One region of the Metabacillus sp. KJ11-3 genome, then DNA from elsewhere that is predicted to be linked to it. Evidence: predicted binding sites of a transcription regulator. Region 1 holds the regulator's gene; the other holds the start of a gene.

Region 1 (5,472 bases):
TTCATAATCAAGCGCTGCTCTTTATGACAAATAATAAATTGAGTAAGACCCGGTATAACAAATTGCTCTAGTGTGATATCCCACGATTTCGGGGTGATTTTTATACACTGATTGTTTACTAATTGTAGCTCAGATAAAGCTGTTTCAGATATTGAACGAAAAATTGAATACATCGTCCTTGCCTCTTTCGGAGACCCAAATAATATCTCAAGCATGTTTGTCCCCCCTATTTGCCAGCACTTCAATCTATGTATATGGGGGGATTTCTTATTTAGAAGTAAATAAATGGGTTTACATTAGAAAAAAGACTACCTCAGTTTTGAGATAGTCGATTCATGAATCTATAAAACAACTCGCTTATTACCCTCTTCGGTTTCTACCGATCAGTTCAATTGGAATTGTCATATGTTTTATCCGTTCCATAATCCTTGCTGCTTTAACCGGCTCTTCTTCTCCACGTTGAGAAATGGAAAGATGATGTTGAAGTTGCTTCAAGTTAAAATTTGATGAAATAAAAATAGGCAGATTTTCAAGCATTCGATACTGTAGTATTGTTCCCAGAACTTCATCCCGTGCCCAGCTTGATACAGATTCTGCACCTAAATCGTCCAGCATCAATACAGGTATTTTTTTCACCGCATCCAACTTTTCATCGAGTGATGAATTTTGAAACGAGCCCTTTAATTCCCTCATAAATTCCGGTACATAAACAAGCATTGAAGGTACTTTATGTGAGGCAAGTTCATTTGCGATAGCACCTAAAATATACGTTTTGCCAACTCCGAAGGATCCGTACAAGTAGATACCTTTTGGATGACTCCCACTGTTATAGGCTTCAACAAAATCCTGAGCGATACTAATAACCTGAAGGCGGCTTGTTTCCTCGACATCAACGTCGATCTTGTCAAACTGTGCTTCAAGAATGTCCTTTGGAATGTACATACTTTTAATCAGTGCCTCATTTTTTTCCTTTCATCTTGAAGCTCTTTTGTTGGGCATTTATCATATTGAATATCAATGATTCGACCTTGTATGATTAAACGAGGATGATAGCCTTGCAATAAATTTTTGCATTCAGCCAAAGATGGACATATTTCACAGTTTTTGCTTTGATTAATAAATTCATAAAGCTTCATTAAACTCCTGTTAATCATCCCGTCTTCAATTTCTGTTGAGTGCTTAGTGATAAATGCTTGTACATCAGGATTATTTAGCACCTGTTTCTTTAAATCGTTGTATCGTTCATTAAAATCAGGTCTGCTCGTTAATTTTTTTAATGACTTGCTCATATGTTCCATATTCTACTCATTCCTCCTTTCATTCATTTCACCGCTTTTATTATCCTTATATTTTTTAATCCGATCAAATAATTTCTTCTTTTCTAGTTCGAATTGCTCCAAATTCTTATTCTTTACTCCCTCTTTGTTTTGTTGCTGTTCTTCTTTGTCTGTATTACCTTCGTCACCTTTTAACCATTCGGGAAGGATTTCCTTTCGAATGGGCGTTTTCTTACTTTGATTTTTTTCTTTGATGTTGTTTTTTCCTCTGCCCATTGTTGATATTGACGATGTTCCTGTTTCGCTAAGTCCATTGCTTCCTTCACGGTTTTAACTTGTTTTCTTGTCCAATGACTTGCAATTTTTTGTACATAAGCTCTTGTAAGCTTCATATCTGTTTTCAGCATAACGTAATAAATCAATACATTCACAACACCCGGCTCAAGCTTTTGTTGAACCATGACCTCTTCAATAATTTGCAAATCACCCACAGCCGGCGGGACTCCTCCTGCAACATCTGTTAGAAATTGTCTTGGTGAAATGGTTTCTAATTGAACCATTAGTTCTTCTTCTTTTGATAATTGTTTTTTGTTAAGCTTTGACCGTAACGTGAGTGGCTGTTTCTTATCCACAAGATTCGGTAATTCATCTCCCACTTGGAATTGATACCAATCTCTCGCTGATTTTCTGAGCAATTCTACATCAATCATATCATCCTGATCAAGACTTGACATGGCCACATTTTTCATATCAACTGCACCAATTCCATATAGATAAGACAGCTTTTTAATCACCTCTTTTATTGGAGGTGTAAAAGCTTTTGGAGAAATAAGCGCATCAGATAAACCGGAGAAAAATAAATCGAAGTCAAATGAAGCATCTGATATTTCCAATGTAGACCGGCTATCTGATTGGAGGTATTCTCTGTCATTTTCAAGTGTTAGATCATCCATTGTTTCTTTATTTACTCTACCCATCATTTCTGCAGACCGAACGGAATCAAACACATCATCAAACGATTTCGTAATCTCCTTCATTCCCTCTTCCATTTGATCATCTGAAAAAATCTTTTTAGTTGTAAAAACTTATTCCGACCAACACGATTATACAGATAAATATTTAATACACCATCTTGAAAAAACTCATTAGGTCGAATAGGTGTCTGTAATTCGTATACGTATCTTTTCACACCATCAATTTCATCTAGATATGTTTTCAGCAATCCTAGTCCTTCTAATTTTATTCGTTCATGATAAATTTCCCGCAAATTACTTTGCATTAGAGTCATTAAACTGTGATGAGTCGTTTCAACACTCCAAATGCGATTTTGCTCTAATTCTCCCCATAAAGTCATATAAAGACTAAAAGATTTTGAACCTATTAACGGCTGATAAAGTAATGTCATGATTTTTCGATCTAAGTCTTGTAGAACTGAGTTGCTTTTAACTGTATATCGATCAATAGCAAGCAGTTCTTTCCAATGCTGTTCCATACCCCTCAACCTTTCATCCCTATTGTAAAACACACCACTGAAAAAAGAGCTGAAGGATTTCTCTCCATTAGCTCTTTCATCACTTATCTTACTTTCTTTATAAGGTCTGTTAATTCCTCAATAAAGACATTTATATCTTTAAACTGTCTATAGACAGATGCAAACCGTACATATGCAACTTCATCTATTCTAGCCAGCCTATCCATTACCATTTCGCCTACTAGTTCACTGTTAACCTCAGAAACACCTTGATTTCTGAGCTCTTTTTCAATTTCATGAACAATGTCTTCAAGCTTTTGCAAAGGAACAGGTCTCTTTTCACAAGCTTTAATGAGACCTCTTAAGATTTTCTCTCGACTAAATTCTTCCCTTGTTCCTTCTTTCTTCACAACAATTAAAGGAAATTCTTCGACTTTTTCAAATGTTGTAAAACGATATTGACACTCTTCACATTCACGGCGTCTGCGTATTGATCTCCCTTCATCTACAGGTCTAGAATCCAATACCCTTGTCCCATTATGCTGACACGAAGGACATTTCATATGACCAACTCCTTCTTTACGTCATATCCAGGTTTATGACCCAGGTCTTTATCTTCCACTTTTTCCTGCACCAACGAATGTTTCTTTTTGATCAAGCTTTTTATATAAATCTAGAATGATTTTTTTACTGTAACCAAAGTCTGTTGGTAACACGGTATTTGTGGTTGCTGTCAGATCAACAGCTGTTTCAAAAGGACGCACAGAAATAACCGTTACAATTAAAAATGCCTTTCTGGGGCGGTCAATGTTCACGCTCATTTCTCCACGTTCTTCCGATACCGATGTCACTGTCATCCCCGGGTTTTGTTCAATTAACTCCTTTACTGACTGCAATGCTTTTTTATTTGTTGTTTTATAATAACGGCTTTGCAAGTCTGGATTATAATGTTTATCTCTTGTTTCTTGGTGCGTGCTAAAAAAATCTTTTATTTTATTCACAAAACTCATTTTAGAATTCCCCTTTATTATTTATTTTTCCCTATATGTATGAAAAGTTATTCTATTACTATCATACTGAAATTTTCCGATAATAAAAAGAGGTGCAGATTAAATAATCTACACCTCTGAATGTTTTGTTTCAAATTAAAGAGCTTTCGCTTCCGCTTGCTTTACTTGTACAGGTCCCATACCTCTTGGTATTTCAATATTTTCACGTGTCTGTGCACCTAAAGACTCTGCAATATGGTCTGCAGCAATATTTGGATCTAAATCACCACAAGTGTAAACATCAATACTTGCATAACCATGCTCCGGAAAACTATGAATGGTTAAATGAGACTCAGAGATAATAACAACTCCACTTACTCCTTGAGGAGCAAATTTATGAAATGCAACCTCTCTAATTTCTGCACCTGACTTTAACGCCGCATTTACAAATGTTTTTTCAATGTAATCCATGTCATTTAACTTATCAAAATCGCATCCCCATAATTCTGAGATTACGTGTCTACCCATTGTTTCCATATTCATGGATCCCCCTTTAACTAGTTTTTACATGAATTCTTCGCGTATGGTATGTGTACTACCACGGGGGAAAGTTAGTCCAGAGAGGTCCTAACCCTTTAAGTAGCCTTAACACCTTGGCTTTGATAAGAAGTTCACGAAAAATAGTATACTTTGTTTGTATATGTTTTGCAACAAACTTTTGAAAAATTATTTGTCATCTCTTAGTTAAAGGGTTTCATCCAACATGATCATGCATGTATTACTTTTTCCGTAGGAATTTTAATTATTCTTTAATTTCTCATACACCTAATAATTGTGACATACTTTTTTCTACCATTTTTGTTAAATCAACTACTCTGCATGAATATCCCCATTCATTATCATACCAGGCCAGTACTTTTACTTTATGTTGATCAATGACCATGGTTGATAAACTATCGACGATTGCCGAGAAGGGATTTGTATTATAATCAACGGATACGAGAGGCTCTGTAGAATAGTCAAGAATGCCTTTTAATGAAGTTTGCGATGCTGATAAAAAGGCATGATTGATTTCATCTGCTGTAACAGATTTATCCACATCAACAACTAAGTCAACAAGTGAAACATTTGGTGTTGGTACTCTTAATGCCATACCATGAAGTTTACCTTTCATTTGAGGCAAAACAAGTTCCAGAGCTTTTGCAGCACCAGTTGTCGTAGGAATGATGGACTGTCCGCAAGCCCTTGCTCTCCTTAGATCTTTATGCGGATTGTCAATATTTCTTTGGTCATTCGTGTACGCATGAACGGTTGTCATGAGACCATTTCTTATTGTAAACTCCTCATCAAGTATCTTTATGACAGGTGCTAAACAGTTCGTTGTACACGAAGCATTTGATATAATTATATGCTGATTGGCATCATAATTTTGTTCATTGACTCCCATAACAATCGTGATATCTTCATCCTTTCCCGGAGCTGTTAGTATCACTTTTTTAGCTCCAGCGTTCACATGCAGCATCGCCTTTTCTTTATGATTAAATTTGCCTGTTGCTTCAATAACAATATCGATATTTAACTGCTTCCAAGGAAGCTCTTCAGGATTCCGCTCATCCAACAATAACACCTTATGACCATTCACGACTAAATGATTGTCCATAGCGACCACACTTCCCTCGAAAGCTCCATGATTTGTATCATAATTAATTAAATGTGCCAACGTTTCTGCAGGATA
Region 2 (5,472 bases), 300 kb from region 1:
TAATTTCTTGACCAATCATCGCCTCAATTATATCCTCATGGCTTATAATCCCTTTTGTTCCACCATATTCATCAAGAACAATGGCTAAGTGTCTTTGCTTTTTTAGCATTAATTTGAATACAGTTTCGATCGAGTGAAATTCAAAAACAAAGAGTGGATCATCATCCATAAAGTCTTCCAGTTTTTTTTGAGGCTCTAAAGACCAATTTAACAATGATTTAGCATGCAGAACACCGATGATTTCATCCATGCTTTCTTTATATACCGGATATCGTGTATGACGGCCTTCTAATACAATATCTCTCGTTTCTTCATAGGTAGAACCTGATGCAATCCCTTGAATTTCGGTTCTTGGTACTTTTAGTGCGTCACGAACATCCAGATCATAGAAATCAATTGCACCTTTAATCCGTTTCGTTTCATCTGTTTGCAGGATTCCTTCAGATGTAGCGATATTTACCATTGTAATCAGTTCTTCTCTTGAAATTGAAGCGGTTTTGCCTTCTTCTTTTGAGAGGATATTAATAACCATTCTTGTAAATCGTGATAGGAGAAAAATTAATGGCTTTAAAATGAAAATGATGATACGAATGACCGGGAAAACCATATACGCGATCTTATCCGCGAAAGTGGCAGCGATAGACTTTGGCAAAACTTCTGCAAAAATAATCAGCACAACCGTTAAGATCCCTGTAGCAACACCTACACTAATACCATATTCAATTGCAATGACTGTAACAAGGGTCGGCAACATGATGTTAGCTATGTTGTTTCCAATTAAGATACCTGTGATAATTTCATCAGGTTTTGAGACGAAATTCAGTAATTTTTGTGATTTCTTATCATTGTTTTCCGCTTTTGATTTTAATTTCATTTTGTTTACAGCAGTAAGTGCTGTTTCACTGCCGGATAAGAAAAACGACATCAATAGAAAAAACACTATGGCAATAATCAAGACTTGATTCCTCCAACAACTAATACATTTTTATTTCTATCTCTTATCTTACCTTATTTTTGGTTTTGAAGTCGATAAATGTGATACATGTTATAAATTTTGAACAGAAAAATGAATTCAAGAAAAGGAAAAAGCAACTCCCAAGTTCACCCACACGAAAGAAGATGAGGTTGTAGTTGCTTCCTGTATACATTATTTAGTTATTTTTTCTTTACTTTCCCTGTCCATCCTTTAAAACCGCCTTTAAGACAATGGAGGTTATGATAGCCTTTTCGCTTTAACATTTGTGCAGCCCGGCCACTTCGTACCGTATTTTGGCAATAGAAGTAAACTGGTTGGTCAGGACGGATTTCTTTGTAGCGTTGACGTAACTGAGAAAGCGGTATATTTCGAGCACCTAAAATATGTCCACCTTCAAACTCGTTCGGCTCACGAACATCGATTAATTGTGCTTTACGATAGCCTGCACGGAATTCTTCTTCTGTAAGTTGCTTCATAATTTTTCGTTGATAGAAAAAATTAAACGTAATGTAGGCAATCAGGGCAACTGCTACGATGATTAGTAAAATGGTTGATGTTGTCAATATCCTCGACCCCTTTTTTATAGGTTATATCATTGTAAGCTCATAAGAACTCAATATACAGACCTCTATTATTATATAAGAGCTTATGAAAATTGTCATCAGGTTGTATGCATTATTATTTTCTTCCAAATAAACTTCTGCTAGACTTAGGATGTAAAAAAAATAACAAAGAGGGTTACAACATGGCGAAAGAAGTATGGAGATATATTGATTCTGGAAACTGCTCTCCAGCATTTAATATGGCATTGGATGAAGCACTTTTAGAATGGCATAGCGAAGGCAAGATTCCACCTACCATTCGATTTTATGGCTGGAATCCAGCAACACTTTCAATTGGTTACTTTCAAAAAGTTGAAAAAGAAATAGATTTAGAAGCGGTGAAAAGATATGGTTTAGGCTTCGTGAGGAGACCAACAGGGGGTAGAGGAGTTCTTCATGATCAAGAACTTACATACAGTGTCATTGTATCAGAGGAACACCCAGAAATGCCCAAGACAGTAACAGAGGCTTATCGGGTGATTTCAGAAGGAGTTTTGGAAGGGTTTAAAAATCTCGGTCTTGAAGCGTACTTCGCTATTCCTCGTACTGATGAAGAGAAAGCAGGTCTTAAATCACCTAGGTCAGCTGTTTGCTTTGATGCTCCCTCCTGGTATGAGCTTGTTGTTGAAGGGCGTAAAGTTGCAGGGAGTGCTCAAACCCGACAAAAAGGGGTTATCTTACAACACGGATCAATTTTGCTGGATCTAGATGAGGATTTGCTTTTTAATTTATTTAAATATCCAAACGATCGTGTAAAAGAAAGAATGCAAAGAGCATTCAAAAACAAGGCAGTTGCAACGAATAGTCTTAGAAAAGAACCGGTTACGATTGAAGAAGCAAAAAACGCTTTTAAGAAAGGTTTTGAAAAAGGTTTAGATATTGACCTTGAGCCTTATAAGTTAACAGATGAAGAACTAGAGTATGTAAATCAACTTGCGAAAAATAAATATGAAAGTGATGAATGGAATTTCAAAAGATAGAGACGTGATCTTAGGATTACGTCTATTTTCTTCTAGCAGGGTAGGTTTGTAGAAATTTGACGAAAGAAATTTTTTATCTGTCTAATTTAAAAACGTTGATTTCAAAGGTTTTTAATACATTCAAATAGATGCAAGTGACAAAATTCTTCAAAATTCCCCTTTTACGAGTCAAAACCATCACAAATCTCGTTAAAGCTTCTTTTTTTAATAAGTTTTCCATTTGACAAAAAGAGAAATAGTTGACCTTTAAACTATATATAGTATTATTCGTCAAAAAGTAAACACTATATATTGAATTGTAGGGTTGTATATGATAAATTAAATCAGGAGATTTACAAGAAAGATAGATAGAGGAGTTGTTACAATGACAGTTGTTACTGAGCAAAAGATGAGCGTTGATGTGGAGAAGCTTAACAAAGATATTTCTGCATTTCCGCAGGTTCATCCTATTACTAACGATATGAAATTAACACATAAAGGTGTTTCGAGACTTGTTATGCTTGATCGTTACACATTTAAAGACACGGAAAAAATTACGTTATCTGAAGGAGACTTTGTTGTTTTAACGATCAAGGAAGACCCTAAATTCCCGGCAAGAGGGCTTGGCTTTATCAAGAGTATTGATTGGGAAGCAAAAACAGCAAATGTGCTAGTTGATGAAGAATACAGGCACTCATTAGATAAACCTGAGGAAGTGGAGACAGGGATCGTAAAACGCTCGTTAGATGTCATTGAAAAACCACTTGAAATCTTTTACGAACAAATCGCAAAACGTAATGCAACAGGATTAGCATCGGTTGAGAAAACAGAAGAAAAACGTCAAGAATGGTTCGAAAAGTTTTATCAAGAGCTTGTTAACTTAAACTTTATTCCGGCAGGACGTGTGTTATATGGTGCAGGTGCTGGAACAGAAGTAACTTATTTTAACTGCTATGTTATGCCATTTGTGAAGGATTCACGCGAAGGGATCTCTGAGCATCGTAAACAGGTAATGGAGATCATGAGTCGCGGTGGCGGTGTAGGAACGAACGGATCAACATTACGCCCTCGTAACACATTAGCAAAAGGTGTAAACGGAAAATCATCAGGCTCTGTATCATGGTTGGATGATATTGCGAAATTAACTCATCTGGTTGAGCAGGGCGGCTCAAGACGTGGAGCACAAATGATCATGCTTGCCGACTGGCATCCAGATATTATTGAGTTCATTATTTCAAAAATGCAAAACCCTAGAATTCTACGTTTCCTTATTGAAAACACCAATGATGAAGCGATTAAAAAATATGCGCAGGATAAATTAAAGTTCACACCACTTACACAACAGGAAATTGATATGTACCAAGGAATAATTAATTACAAGCAAATTCCAGGAACAGGTGGATTTAGTGAAAAAATTATAAAAGATGCTGAATTAAAGCTGCGTACTGGCGGTACTTACAGTGTTCACAACTCTGAGTTCTTAACAGGTGCGAATATTTCTGTTACGTTAACAAAAGATTTTATGGATGCAGTAGAAAATGATGCTGAATATGAACTTCGTTTCCCTGATGTAGAAAGCTATAATGAAAAGGAAATGAATGAATACAATGAAAACTGGCACAAAGTTGGGGATGTACGTGAGTGGAAAAAACAAGGCTATAAAGTACGTACGTACCGTAAAATTAAAGCAAAAGAACTTTGGAATCTAATCAACATCTGTGCAACATATTCAGCAGAGCCGGGAATTTTCTTTATTGATAATGCAAACGACATGACAAATGCCAAGGCATATGGTCAACAAGTTGTTGCAACAAATCCATGTGGGGAACAACCACTTGCACCATATTCTGTCTGTAACTTAGCAGCAGTAAACCTTGCTGAAATGGCGAATAAAGAAACAAAAACAGTTGACTTTGATAAGCTTCGTAAAACAGTTGAAGTTGGCGTGAGAATGCAGGATAACGTCATTGACGCAACTCCGTATTTCTTACCTGAAAACAAACACCAGGCACTTGGCGAACGTCGTGTTGGACTAGGTGTAATGGGCTTACATGATCTTCTTATTTACTGTGAAACAGAATATGGTTCTGAAGAAGGAAATGTATTAGTTGATAAGGTCTTTGAAACAATTGCTACAACAGCATACCGTGCATCAATTGAATTAGCGAAGGAAAAAGGAAGCTTCCCGTTCCTAGTTGGAGAAGAAGATGCAGAAACAAATCGCCTTCGTGAAGCATTTACCCAAACAGGATTCATGCAGAAAATGCCTGCAGATATTCTAGAAGGTGTAAAAGAGTACGGAATCCGTAACTCACATCTATTAACTGTTGCTCCTACGGGATCCACAGGGACAATGGTTGGTGTTGCAACAGGACTTGAACCTTACTTCTCATTCTCGTACTTCCGTAGTGGAAGACTTGGTAAATTTATTGAAGTAAAGGCAGATATTGTGCAGGAATATCTAGATCAACATCCAGAAGCAGATGCAAACAACCTACCGTCATGGTTTGTATCCGCAATGGAATTAGCTCCTGAGGCACATGCAGATGTACAATGTGTCATCCAACGTTGGATTGATAGTTCTATTAGTAAAACAGTTAATGCTCCAAAGGGCTATTCTGTTGATCAGGTAGAAAAAGTGTATGAGCGCCTGTACAAAGGTGGAGCAAAAGGCGGTACAGTCTATGTAGACGGTAGCCGTGATACACAAGTTTTGACACTAAAAGCTGAAGAAAATACATTTGATGAAAATGAAGAAGTAGAACCAAAGGAAAAAGGGAAAGTGGTTCTTGTTGATACAATCAATGATCTTCGTTCAACAGATGTAACGATTGGGAATGAAGTTGGTAATACTTGCCCGGTTTGTCGTGAAGGTACAGTTGAAGATTTGGGCGGCTGTAATACATGTACGAGCTGTGGCGCACAATTAAAGTGT

What was found. Region 1 encodes NrdR, which represses ribonucleotide reductase genes. Its sites were predicted from a motif close to AACACNATATATNGTGTT; they were not measured.
Region 2: a site for NrdR is predicted at 2,839-2,856, ahead of AC0L8O_RS06045 (vitamin B12-dependent ribonucleotide reductase). Genes of this name have one in related genera too.

Annotation. Positions count from the first base shown of each region.
Region 1 is NZ_CM147865.1:864,841-870,312, reverse strand. Features, by position in the region: gene ytxC (putative sporulation protein YtxC) at 1-215, opposite strand, end outside; partial or broken gene dnaI (primosomal protein DnaI) at 361-1,298, opposite strand; gene AC0L8O_RS04470 (DnaD domain protein) at 1,469-2,314, opposite strand; gene AC0L8O_RS04465 (hypothetical protein) at 2,311-2,769, opposite strand; gene nrdR (transcriptional regulator NrdR) at 2,853-3,311, opposite strand; gene AC0L8O_RS04455 (cytosolic protein) at 3,360-3,758, opposite strand; gene speD (adenosylmethionine decarboxylase) at 3,894-4,274, opposite strand; gene AC0L8O_RS04445 (glyceraldehyde-3-phosphate dehydrogenase) at 4,555-5,472, opposite strand, start outside.
Region 2 is NZ_CM147865.1:1,166,501-1,171,972, forward strand. Features, by position in the region: gene AC0L8O_RS06030 (CNNM domain-containing protein) at 1-955, opposite strand, end outside; gene AC0L8O_RS06035 (rhodanese-like domain-containing protein) at 1,156-1,524, opposite strand; gene AC0L8O_RS06040 (lipoate--protein ligase family protein) at 1,722-2,558, shown strand; gene AC0L8O_RS06045 (vitamin B12-dependent ribonucleotide reductase) at 2,923-5,472, shown strand, end outside.